Regions from separate parts of the Streptomyces sp. NPDC057249 genome, predicted to be linked through region 3. Evidence: riboswitches for the same ligand, from Rfam matches in the RefSeq annotation. Region 3 holds a riboswitch; each other region holds the start of a gene.

What was found. A riboswitch is a leader RNA that binds a small molecule or an ion and turns the genes downstream of it on or off. The one in region 3 is predicted to bind cyclic di-AMP.
Region 1: another riboswitch for cyclic di-AMP. It lies ahead of ACFUJY_RS03605 (M23 family metallopeptidase); the one in region 3 lies ahead of ACFUJY_RS27345 (peptidoglycan DD-metalloendopeptidase family protein).
Region 2: another riboswitch for cyclic di-AMP. It lies ahead of ACFUJY_RS31330 (transglycosylase SLT domain-containing protein); the one in region 3 lies ahead of ACFUJY_RS27345 (peptidoglycan DD-metalloendopeptidase family protein).

What each region holds. Positions count from the first base shown of each region.
Region 1 covers NZ_JBHUXS010000001.1:752,218-756,418, forward strand. Annotated here, with positions in the region: gene ACFUJY_RS03600 (PP2C family protein-serine/threonine phosphatase) at 119-1,282, shown strand; cyclic di-AMP (ydaO/yuaA leader) riboswitch at 1,494-1,647, shown strand; gene ACFUJY_RS03605 (M23 family metallopeptidase) at 1,659-2,828, shown strand; gene ACFUJY_RS03610 (aldo/keto reductase) at 2,995-3,939, shown strand; gene ACFUJY_RS03615 (PrsW family glutamic-type intramembrane protease) at 3,987-4,201, opposite strand, start outside.
Region 2 covers NZ_JBHUXS010000023.1:81,061-85,261, forward strand. Annotated here, with positions in the region: gene ACFUJY_RS31320 ((2,3-dihydroxybenzoyl)adenylate synthase) at 1-448, opposite strand, end outside; gene ACFUJY_RS31325 (2,3-dihydro-2,3-dihydroxybenzoate dehydrogenase) at 500-1,342, opposite strand; cyclic di-AMP (ydaO/yuaA leader) riboswitch at 1,764-1,948, shown strand; gene ACFUJY_RS31330 (transglycosylase SLT domain-containing protein) at 1,952-2,818, shown strand; gene ACFUJY_RS31335 (antitoxin) at 3,007-3,192, shown strand; gene ACFUJY_RS31340 (SpoIIE family protein phosphatase) at 3,333-4,201, shown strand, end outside.
Region 3 covers NZ_JBHUXS010000017.1:51,844-56,044, reverse strand. Annotated here, with positions in the region: gene ACFUJY_RS27350 (alpha-galactosidase) at 1-1,855, shown strand, start outside; cyclic di-AMP (ydaO/yuaA leader) riboswitch at 2,147-2,307, shown strand; gene ACFUJY_RS27345 (peptidoglycan DD-metalloendopeptidase family protein) at 2,311-3,219, shown strand; gene ACFUJY_RS27340 (SGNH/GDSL hydrolase family protein) at 3,403-4,201, shown strand, end outside.

The DNA.
Region 1 (4,201 bases), on a different contig from region 3:
GTCGGCGCCCCGTCCCTCGTCCCTTCGGCTGCCGAGGAGTCGCCCGTCGGGCGGGCAGCGGCGAGGCTGAGGGAGGTGCGCGGTACGGGCCGCGGCCGCACCGGGCAGGAGACCGCAGGTGGGGAAGTGGGTACGACGGTGGCGCGGGCCGGACGGCGCGGCGAGCCGCCGGTTCGTCCGGGTGCTGCCGGTGGCGATGATCGTCATCGGAGTGCTGTTCGACCTGTTCACGCCGCCCTCCTACACGGCCGTCCCGATGTTCGCGGCCGCCCCGCTGATCGCCGCGCCCTTCTTCGGTATGGGCACCACGATCCGGATCGGGATCGCCTCGGTGCTCGCCGTCGCCGGAATCCGGCTCTTCACCGGCGATCTGGTCGAGGTGGTCTCGTTCATCGAGATGCTCACCGTGCTCACCGTCGCCGTGCAGGCGTGCGTGATCAACCGGGTCGTGCGGCGCGGCAGCGACCGGCTGGCGTCCGCCCGGATCATCGCCGAGACGGCCATGCGGGCCGTACTGCCCGCACCGCCCGAGCGGATCGGCGGACTCCAGGTGGCCGCGCGGTACGAGGCGGCGCAGGCGGACGAGTTCGTCGGGGGCGACCTCTTCGCGGCCGCTGACACTCCGTACGGCGTACGGCTGGTGCTGGGGGACGTGCGTGGCAAGGGGCTGCAGGCGGTCGGCGCGGTGGCGGTGGTGATCGGCGCGTTCCGGGAGGCGGCGGAGCAGGAGAAATCGCTGGAGGGCGTGGCGCAGCGGCTGGAGCGCGCGCTGGCGCGTGAGTCGGTGCGGCGGAGCAATCTGGACGCGTTCGAGGGGTTCGTGACCGCGGTGCTCGCGGAGATCCCGCCGGGTGCGCAGGGCGTACGGATGGTGAACCGCGGCCACCCGGACCCGCTGCTGCTGCACGGGGACGGGGCGGTGGAGGCGCTGACGCCCTCGGAGCCCGCGCTTCCGCTGGGCATGGACCTGGGGGTGCGGCCGGACCGCTCGGACCACTGGGAGCTGCCGGCCGGCGGGACGCTGCTGTTCTACACGGACGGCCTGTCGGAGGCGCGGGACGCCGACGGTGTCTTCTACGACCCGGCGGAGCGGCTGCGCGGGCGCCTCTTCCCCGGCCCCGAGGAGCTGTTGTCCGCGCTGACCGACGACGTGCGGCTGCATACGGGAGGCGAGTCGACCGACGACATGGCGCTGCTCGCGGTGGCCCGGCCGGCGAAGGGGCAGCCGGACCGGCGCAGGACGGTCAAGATCGTCAAGAGGGATGCCACGCTGCGTGACTGAGAAGCGCCGCTCCGCATAACATTTGACACAACGTCAGAAAACGTGCGGTGGCCGAACGGTGATCAGCTCGCCCGATTCCACCCGGTTGTGTCCCGTAAAGTCTGGGCCGAGCACGTGAACGATCAGTGGGAACGGCTTGGAATCGGACCCGTCTGTCTATTAACGTTCGATAACGCAGCGCGGTTGTCCCAGCCGTCGTCAGGGACGGCGCCGCGCGCGTGCGCCGAATCCCGCAAGGGAACCGGGGAACCACCTACATGGGGTGAATCGGGCATCTTCGTCTTCACGAGAGGCGGAAAGGCCCGTAGGAGACCTTCCTGCTCCGAACCCGTCAGCTAACCCGGTAGGCGAGAAGGAAGGAAAGGAGTGCGCCCGCGTGGCGTCCAACAAGCCTGCCCCCGAATCACCTTCCCGGTTCGTGCCCGAGTACGGCCCCGACTTCGCGTCCGGCCCCGGCACCGCGTACATCCCGGAACAGGGAAGCGACCACATGACCGATCGGGGCAACGGCTTCGGCACCGGCGCCGGTTTCGGCAGCGGCTTCCGCGCCGACGACGCCGACTCCGAGCGGACCTGGGAGGAATGGAACCCCACCGAGGAGTCCGTCCGTCCCGTCCGCGGCAAGCACCGTGTCGCCAAGCAGCGCAATGGTCTGGCCCGTAGCTCCACCGTCCTCGGCGTCGGTGTCATCGCGGCCGTCGGCGCGGGCGGCATGGCCACCGCACAGAGCAAACCGCCGGTCTCCATCTCCCTTCCCGATTCCATCGCGGACAATCTTCCCGACGCCAAGTCCCTCCCCGGCGTCGGCGCGTTGTTCGCCGGCGAGAGCGAGGCCGAAGCCCCCGCCACGGCCACCGCCGCCGCCCCCCTGACCACCGCCGGCATCACCACCGCCGAGGCCGAGCAGGGCACCACGGACGCCGGCGAGGCGCTGCGCGCCCGCATCCTCCAGCAGGCCGAGCAGCAGCAGGGCGCCGCCGACGCCGAGGCGAAGGCGGCCGAGGAGAAGGCCGCCGCCGAGAAGGCCGCCGCCGAGGCGAAGAAGCAGCAGGACGAGGCCGAGGCCAAGGCCGCCGCCGAGAAGAAGAAGGCGGAGGAGGAGGCGAAGAAGAAGGCCGAGGCCCTGCGCCTGGCCAAGCTCGCCGCCAGCTACGCCATCCCCACCTCCTCGTACACGATCACCTCGACGTTCGGCGAGGCCGGTTCGATGTGGTCCTCCGGCTACCACACGGGCCTCGACTTCGCGGCCCCGACCGGTACGCCGATCAAGGCCGTCCACACCGGCACCATCAAGTCGGCCGGCTGGTCCGGCGCCTACGGCTACCGCACGGTGCTGGAGCTGGAGGACGGCACCGAGCTGTGGTTCTGCCACCAGTCCTCGATCGGCGTCACGGTCGGCCAGAAGGTCACCACCGGCGACACCATCGGCCGCGTCGGCGCGACCGGGAACGTGACCGGCCCGCACCTCCACCTGGAGGTCCACACCCCGGACGGCACCGGCATCGACCCGATGGCCTGGCTGCGCGCCCGCGGTCTGACCGTCTGAGGTCCGTCCTCCCCCAAGCCGTGGCCCTTCCCGGTACGCGGCCGTCCGAACCCCGGCAGCCCTGACGCACACCCCCCGACGTCAGGGCTGCCGGTCCGCGTGGCCGCGGCCTGCCGGATGTATGCGGCACGGAATAGCCGGGTGGCCGGAATCCGTTGTTCCCTCCATGACTTCACTGCGCGATCTCGGCCCGTCCGGCCTCCAGGTCTTCCCGCTCTGCCTCGGTGGAAACGTCTTCGGCTGGACCGCGGACGAGGAACGGTCCTTCGCCGTCCTCGACGCGTACGCGGCGGCCGGCGGCAACTTCGTGGACACCGCCGACGCCTACTCGCACTGGGTCCCCGGCAACGAGGGCGGCGAGTCGGAGACGGTCATCGGCCAGTGGCTCGCGTCGCGCGGCAACCGGTCCGACGTCGTGGTGGCCACCAAGGTCGGTGCCCTCCCCGGTTACCAGGGCCTCTCGGCGCCCACGATCAAGTCGGCCGCCGAGGAGTCGCTGCGCCGGCTCGGCACGGACCACATCGACCTGTACTACACGCACTTCGACGACGAGACCGTCCCCGTCGAGGAGATCATCACCGCCCTCGACGAGCTGGTGAAGGAGGGCAAGGTCCGTGAGATCGCCGCCTCCAACATCAGCCCCGCCCGGCTGCGCGCCTCGCTCGCCTTCTCCGAACGCGAGGGCCTGGCCCGCTATGTGGCGCTGCAGCCGCACTACAACCTCGTCTCGCGGGACACCTACGAGGGCGAACTCCAGGACACCGCCGCCGACGCCGGGCTCGCCGCCGTCCCGTACTTCGCGCTGGCCGCCGGCTTCCTCACCGGCAAGTACCGCCCGGGGACGACCGTGGACAGCGCCCGCGCCGGGAGCGCGGCCGGCCATCTGGAGTCGGAGCGCGGCCGGCGGGTGCTCGCCGCACTCGACACGGTGGCGCGGGACCGGGACGCCGAGATCGCGACGGTGGCCCTGGCCTGGCTCGCATCCCGCCCGACGGTCGCCGCGCCGATCGCCTCGGCCCGTACGGTCGACCAGCTGCCCGCCCTGCTGGCGGTCGCCGGTCTCCGGCTGACGGACGAGGAACTGTCGACGCTGACGGCGGCCTCGGCCTAGGGCGCGTCCCGCCCCACGGGAGACCGTCGGCCCGGCCTGCGTCCGGATCAGGTCGGCGGCTTCCCGGGGTAGGGCGGTGCGGTGTAGGGCTGCCGGCCATGGGGCTGCGCAGGGTACGGGGCCGGGCCGAGGTACGGGTTCGGGGAGCCGTGGTACGGGGAGGGGCTGCCGGTGTACGGGGGCGGGGCGCCGTACGCGTACGGCGTGGGGGCGCCCGCGCGGGGCGGCCAGGCGGCCGTGTAGCCGGGCGGCCGGCGGTGGG
Region 2 (4,201 bases), on a different contig from region 3:
CGGTGGCCAGCGCGCGGTGGTCGAATCCGGCGTGCTGGTCCGGGACGACGTAGGCGACGGCCTCGGCGAAGGAGCAGAAGTAGCCGATCTCCGTCTCGCGGTGGGCGGGCAGCGCGTAGACGGGGAGTGCGCCGATGCGGAAGAGGGCGAAGACCACCTCGGCGAACTCGGCGATGTTGGGCAGCTGGACGACGACCCGGTCGCCCCTGGCTATCCCGCGCGCCCGGAAGCCGGCCGCCAGCCGGGCCGCGCGCTCGTCCAGCTCCCGGTACGTCCAGGCGCGGCGCGTGGGCGCGGGGTCGATCAGCGCGACGCGGTCGCCGTGGGCCTCGGCCCGTTCGCGCAGCATGCTCGTGAAGGTCTCGCCGCGCCAGTGCCCTGCCGCGCGGTAACGGGCGGCGAACTCGGCGGGCCAGGTCGGGGCGTCTTCGTACGGTGAGGCGGTCATCGATCCACGTCTCCAGGGGGAGGGCCGTTTGCGGGGTGCCGGGCGGACGGGTCAGGCGCGCAGCGTGGCGCCGCCGTCGACGTACAGGTCGTGCAGGGTGATGTGGCGGGCCCGGTCGGACACGAGGAAGGCGACCGCCTCGGCGATGTCCGCCGGTTCGGCGATCCGGCCGAGCGGGATGCCCGTGCGGTAGCTGGCCAGGTCGCCGGCTATGACGCGCTGCGCGGCGGGCCCGTCGTCGTGGGCTTCCCCGGCGGGCCACATCCCGCGCTGCATGTCGGTGAGCGTGGAGCCGGGCGACACGGTGTTGCAGCGGACGCCCCGGGGGGCCAGTTCCAGGCCGAGGCACTTGGTGAACATGACGGCCGCGGCCTTCGACGCGGCGTACGCCGCCATGGTCGTACGGGGGATGCCGGCCGCGTTGGACGCGACGGTGACGATGCTGCCCGCGCCCCGGTCCGCCATCCGGCGCGCGACGGACCGCGAGACGTGGAACACCCCGTCGGTGTTCACGGCGAAGGTGGCCCGCCAGTCCTCGTCGGTCAGCTCGGTGACGGGTGAACAGCGCAGTATCCCGGCGACGTTGACCGCGATGTCGAGGGCGCCGAGCGTGTCCTCGGCCTCGCCGACCAGGGCCTCGACGGCCGCCGCGTCCGTGACGTCCAGGGCCCGGGCGACGACGCTCCCGTCGTGCTCCCGAGAGAGGGCGCCGACACCCTCCCGGTCCGCGTCGGTCGCCAGGACCCGGCAGCCGCGCGCGACGAGGGCCCGCACGACCGCCTCGCCTATGCCGCGTCCGGCTCCCGTCACGAGGGCCAGCCGGCCGGTGAGTTCCTGTTCGGCGGGGGCGGAGGCGGTGGGGCGAAGAGAGGGAGAGGCGGAATGCGGCGCCATGGTCCTGGGATCTCCAAGCGACGGTGAACGGGGACGGGAACACTTAGGTAAGCCTAACCATAGAGTGATCACGGAGACGAGGGGGCGGGAACCGGCGATCCGGCCGCCCGGGCAGCATGGGATGTCCCTTTTATTCACATATAGGCAAAAGGTCAATTGAGGGCGATCGGGACCGTTTTGATGCTGTCAGATGTGCCCAAAACGGACGAATATGCACATTGCGCTTCCAGTGGGCAGCGTCACGTCGGCCGTTTCTGACGCACGATCCGATCTCCCGGTTCCCAGTCGTGCCAAGAAATTTGACTTCCCCCGGCGCGGGCGATCATGAGTATTTCCTTTGATTGATCTTGCAAAACAATTGTGATCAGCAATTCCGGGCTTGTTCCGGCCGTCGTTTCTCGCTTACGGTCCCGTCATCAATCCGGATGGAACGCCGAATCCTGCCGCCGTCCGGTAACCCGACCACTCACGTACGGCAGGAGCGGGGGACCCAGGTTTGCCGCCGGTCCGGAATCCGGAGCGGCTAGGGGTGAAGTCGCCATGCGCGACCGGACATCTCCAGTCCGAACCCGACAGCTCACCTCGCAGGCGACGGAGAGGAAATACGCCATGCCCCTCACGGGTAAGCACCGTCGTGCCAAGTCCGCGTCCCTGACCCGCGGTTTCATCGCCGTCAGCGCGGGCGGAGCCGTTCTCGCGCTCCCCCTGATCACGGCCGGATCGGCCTCCGCCGCCCCCGCCAAGACCGTCGTCGCCGAAAAGGCCGCGGCCCCGACTTCCGTCGCCGGCAAGGAAATTGCCGTGCGCAAGGCCGCGCCCACCACCTATTCCGTGGTGTCCGGCGATTCGCTTTACAAGATCGCCCAGGGGCATTCCCTCAGCGGCGGCTGGGAGCGGCTGTACAAGGACAACCGCGGTGCTGTCGGCAGCAACCCCGACCTCATTCACCCGGGCCTGAAGCTCACCATCGGCGCCAAGTCCGAGACCGCCGCCCCTAAGGCCGCGGAGAAGAGCGCGTTCAAGGCGGAGACCGCCGAGAAGAACGGCGACACGGCCCCCCGCGCCGAGAGCGCCGACCGTGCCGACCGCTCCGAGCGCTCCGTCGTTCCGGTCGCCGCCGAGAAGCCCGCCGAGACCCAGGCGGCCGTCACGTACACCGACGACCTCGACGGCTGGATCAAGGAATCCCTGGCCGTCATGGCCGAGCAGGGCATCCCGGGCAGCTACGACGGCATCTACCGCAACATCATGCGCGAGTCCTCGGGCAACCCGATGGCGATCAACAACTGGGACATCAACGCCGTCAACGGCACCCCCTCCAAGGGTCTGCTCCAGGTGATCCAGCCCACCTTCGACGCCTACCACGTGCCCGGTACGTCGATGGACATCTACGACCCGGTCGCCAACATCACGGCCGCGTGCAACTACGCCGCCGCCACGTACGGCTCGATGGACAACGTCTTCGGCGCGTACTGATCCACACCGGCCCCGCGCTCGGGGCAGGGCCGTGAGCAGGGGTGGAAAGAAGCGGAACGCTTCTTTCCACCCCTTTCGCATGCCGTACCGCTCCTCCGCGGCCGGACCGCCGCGACCGCCCGTCCCGGAATGCGAGGGCGCGGCAGGGCGTGGATGCTGGAACGGTCAGCGTCTCTAGGAGGTCAGTCATGAGCATGCTCGACAAGATCAAGGACATGATCAAGGGGCATCCGGACCAGGCCCGCCAGGGAGTCGAGAAGGGCGGCGACTACGTCGACAAGAAGACCGGCGGCAAGTACGGCGGCCAGGTCGACTCCGCCCAGCAGAAGCTCAACGACCAGTTCGGCGACCGGCCGCCGGACGAGGGCCGGTAAGCGCCCGCACGGACCGTACGGGAGCGGTGGACGCCACAGCCGTGGCGTCCACCGCTCGCGCGCGTCGTGCCCCCGCCGGCCGCGCGGGCCGGAGGTGCCTCCGACGTGCCGCACCGGCCGCCCGGGAGCATCCTGACTGTGTGACCTGGCACGGCGCGGCCGGGCGGCTTCCGTCCGGCCCGAGCGACGGCCCGCCCGGAGGACCGGAGGACGGCCGGGCGCCGGACGACCTGTCCCTGGTGCTCGCCCAGTCCGTCGTGAACGCCATCGAGGCGGTCGGCGGCCGGGCCGGCGGGGTCTACCTCCCCTCGCGCACCCCCGGCCTGCTCCGGCTGGCCGTCCTCGCCGGGCTGCCCGGCCCCCTGTTCCGCCCCTGGTGGCGGATGCACGTGAACCGGCCGTTCCCCGTCGCCGAGGCGTTCCGCACCGGCAGCCCGGTCTACCTCGCCGACGCGGAGGACGCCATGCGGCGCTTCCCGCAGCTCATGGCCGGACTGCCGTTCCCCTTCGGCTCCCTGTACGTGCCGGTGCCGCGCCGCCGCGCACCGGTCGGCGTCCTCGTCGTCCTGCGCGCCGCGACCGGCGACGAGCCGGTCCCCGCCGCCGACCGGGACCGGCTCCAGCACATCGCCCACGGCCTGGGCGCCGAACTGGCCACCCTCGCGGAGGCGGGCATCCGGCCGGAGTGGGAGGGCGAGCCGCTCCCCGTCCAGCTGCCCGCCAGGACCTCCCCGCCCGTGCGCATCGGCCGCTTCGACTGGAACCTCGCCACGGGTGCCGTCGAGGCGGACGACGACCTGGCCGCGATCCTTGGCACCGGAGCCGGGCGATTCCCCGGCACCATCGGGGCCCTGGCCGCCCGGCTCGCACCGGAGGACGTCTACGGCCTCTGGGCGCTGGCCCGGCAGGCGGCGGACTCCGGCGGCCCCGTCGTACGCCGGATGCGGCTGCGCGGCCCGGACGGGCGCTCCCACCTGCTGGAGGTCTCCGGCCGCAGGCAGGACGACGA
Region 3 (4,201 bases):
GTCGGTGCGCACCGAGGAGGTGCGCGGCACCGCGTGGGTCTTCGCCGGCGACGCGGTGGACGGCGACGAGCTGCGGCTCTCCTTCGACGACCCGGTGCACCGCCTCGCGATCACGCTGCACTACCGGATGCGGGACGACTCCGACGTCGTCGAACGCTGGAGCACGCTCACTTGCACCGGGCCGGACGGCCCGCCCCTGGAACTGCTGCGCGCCGACGCGGCGGCCTGGGCGCTGCCCGCCCGCGACGGCTGGCGGCTCAGCCGGCTGCACGGCCGCTGGGCGGCGGAGACCCAGCTGGAGCGCACCGAGCTCGCGTACGGGGAACACCTGCTCTCCAGCCGGCGCGGTCACACCGGCCACCAGGGCCTGCCCTGGGTCGCCCTCGACGCGGACGGCGCCGCCACCGAGGAGACCGGGGAGGTCTACGGCTGCGCGCTCGGCTGGTCCGGCTCCTGGCGCATCGCCGTGCAGCGGCTGCCCGACGGGCTCGTCCAGATCACCGGCGGCGCCGGCCACGACGACTCCGGGCTGCTGCGGCTCGCGCCGGGGGAGTCGTACACCAGCCCGGTCTTCGCCGGGCTGTGGAGCCCCGGCGGCTTCGGCGGGGCGAGCCGCGCCTGGCACGCCTGGCAGCTCGCCCATGTCGTCCCGGACGCCTCCGAGCCGCGTCCGGTGCTCTACAACTCCTGGGAGGCCACCGGCTTCGACATCGCGGAGGACCAGCAGCGGGCGCTGGCCGAACGTGCCGCCGCGATGGGCGTCGAGCTGTTCGTCGTCGACGACGCCTGGTTCGGACAGCGGGTGAGCGACCGGGCCGGGCTCGGCGACTGGACGCCGAACCCGGAGCGCTTCCCCGACGGCCTCGGGCCGCTCGCCCGCCATGTGCACGGCCTCGGTATGAAGTTCGGGATCTGGGTCGAGCCGGAAATGGTCAACCCCGACAGCGATCTCTATCGCGCCCACCCCGACTGGGTCCAGCACTTCCCCGGCCGGGCACGCACCGAATTCCGCAATCAGCTGGTCCTCAACCTGGCCCGCCCCGATGTGCGGGCGTACCTGTGGGAGAGCCTGGACGCCCTGCTCTCCGGCACGCCCGTCGACTACGTGAAATGGGACTTCAACCGCTGCTTCTCGGACGCCGGCTGGCCGGGCGCCGACTACCCGCAGCGACTGTGGACCGAGCACGTGGACGGCCTCTACGAGCTGATCGACCGGCTGCGCGCCGCCCACCCCGGCGTCGCCTTCGAGTCCTGCTCGGGCGGCGGTGGCCGGATCGACCTCGGCATCCTCTCCCGTACGGACCAGGTCTGGACGTCCGACAACACAGACCCGCTGGACCGCCTCGCCATCCAGGACGGCTTCGGACAGATCCACCCGGCGCGCGTGATGGCGGCCTGGGTCACCGACAGCCCGAACGTGCAGCTGAACGGCCGCCGCTCCTCGCTGCGCTTCCGGTTCGTCAGCGCCATGGCCGGGGTGCTGGGGATCGGCGGGGACCTCACCGAGTGGGGCCCGGCCGAGCTGGACGAGGCGCGCGGGTGGGTGGAGCTGTACAAGGAGATCCGCCCGGTCGTGCAGCTGGGCGACCTGTACCGGCTGCGCGCGCCGGGCCCCGGGCTCAGCGCCGTGCAGTACGTACGGGGCGCGGACACCGTCGTGCTGGCGTGGCTCCACGCGCAGCGGTACGGGGAAGAACCGCCGGCGCTGCGACTGCGCGGGCTCGACCCGGAGGCGACGTACACCTGCCTGGACACGGGGGCGGTGCACCACGGGTCGGTGCTGACGCATCACGGGCTGCGGACGGGGCTGCGCGGCGACCTGGACGCGCAGGTGGTGCGGCTGCGCCGCGGATGACGGCCATGCCATGTCCGTATTGATGCGTTATGGCCAAACTGCCCCGGTTGTGCGGGGGATGATCACCCGCTCGTGAGCGGGATCATATCCGTGACGGTGTGTGGTGACGCCCCGGCCGGGTAGTCCCCGCGCCGCGCGGAAAGTCAAGATCCGTAATCCACGGAGTGTGACCGGAATTCCGGGCCGCAATTCCGATGCGGAATCCGGTGCCGCACCTGTGGCTTGTTTCCGTCGTCCCGGCTCGCTTACGTTCCATGTCCATCCGGATGGAACGCCCAATCCTGCCGCCGTCCGGAATTCGCACCCACTTCACCGTGTGGCAGGAGCGGGGGAACCAGGTAAGCCGCCGACCGGGACGACCGGACGGCTAGGGGTGAAGCCGTGCCAGGCGCGGCCGGGCATCTCCAGCCCGAACCCGACAGCTCACCTCGCAGGCGCCGGAGAGGAAATTCTTCATGCCCAACTCGGGTAAGCACCGCCGTCCCAAGTCCAGCGCCATAGCCCGCGGCGTCGTCGCCGCGAGCGCCGGCGGCGCCGTCATCGCGCTTCCGCTGCTCGGCGCCACCGGCGCCCACGCCGCGGAGCAGTCCGCCCCGGCCACGTCGAAGTCGGCCGCCACGCACACCGCCCCGGCCAAGCCCGCGAAGAGCACCGGCACCACCACCTACTCCGTGGTCTCCGGCGACTACCTGTCGAAGATCGCGGCCCAGCACCACCTCAAGGGCGGCTGGCAGAAGCTGTACCAGGACAACCGTGAGGTCGTCGGCGAGAACCCGAGCCTGATCTTCCCGGGCATGAAGCTGACCCTCGGCGCCAAGTCGGCCCCCGCCGCCACCCCGTCCGAGGCCCCCGCCAAGCCGGCGAAGAAGGCCGAGACGAAGGCCGCGCCCAAGGCCGAGACCAAGGTCGAGACGAAGACCGAGGCCACGACCGAGGCCCCGGCCGCCCAGGACAACGCCTCCGGCTACGTCCACCCGGTTCCGGGCAACCACACCACCGCCTACCGCGCCTCCGGCGCCAACTGGTCCAGCGGCAGCCACACCGGCATCGACTTCCCCGTCGCCACCGGCACCAGCGTGAAGGCGATCACCTCCGGCACCGTCGTCACCGCCGGCTGGGGCGGCGCCTACGGCAACCAGGTCGTCATCAAGCACGCCGACGGCCACTACTCCCAGTACGGCCACATGTCCTCGCTCTCCGTCTCGGCGGGCCAGACCGTGACCGCGGGCCAGCAGGTCGGCCTCTCCGGCTCCACCGGCAACGCCACCGGCCCGCACCTCCACTTCGAGGTCCGCACCGGCCCGGAGTACGGCTCGGACGTCGACCCGATCGCCTACCTGGCGTCGCACGGGATCTACGTCTGATCCAGGCGGTACCGGCCCGGTGATCCGGGTCACTGAACGGCGCAGAGGGACGGAGTGCAACGGCACTCCGTCCCTCTGCTTATTCCCTCTTTACCGAAAACTGGCCGGGTGGTTTATCTCACCCCCCGTCAACCCCTTATTACGGTCGCGTAGGTCACATTCCGGGGTGCAGGATATGCGTTTGTGGCAGACGATTCGAACAACATCCAACAGGGCGTCATCGGCCGACCGGGCGCCATCGGGTCGTACGCGGCGATTGGCGACAGCTTCACCGAGGGAGTCGGCGACCCCGGCCCGGACGGAACATTCGTCGGCTGGGCCGACCGGCTCGCGGTACTCCTCGCGGACCGGCTTCCCGAGCCCGGCACACCGGCGGGCCCCATGGGCTCACCCGCGTCCGCGCACGGGAACTTCCGGTACGCCAATCTCGCCGTACGAGGACGCCTCCTCGACCAGATAGTCGAGGAGCAGGTGCCCCGCGCCAAGGAACTCGCCCCCGATCTGGTGAGCTTCTGCGCCGGCGGCAACGACATCATCCGGCCGGGCACCGACCCGGACGACGTGGCCGAACGCTTCGAGCGGGCGGTCGCCGACCTCACGCGGTCGGTCGGCACCGTCATGGTCACCACCGGCTTCGACACCCGTGGCGTCCCCGTGCTGCGCCATCTGCGCGGCAAGATCGCCACCTACACCGCCCACGTCCGGGCCATCGCCGACCGCTACGACTGCCCGGTCCTCGACCTGTGGTCGCTGCGCTCGGTGCAGGACCGGCGCGCCTGGGACGGCGACCGGCTCCACCTGTCGCCCGAGGGCCACACCCGGGTCGCGCTCCGCGCCGCCCAGGTCCTCGGCCTCGACGTGCCGGCCGACCCGGACCAGCCGTGGCCGCCGCAGCCCCCGCGCGGCACGCTGGAGATCCGCCGCGACGACATCCACTGGGCGCGCGAATACCTGGTCCCGTGGATCGGACGGCGGCTGCGCG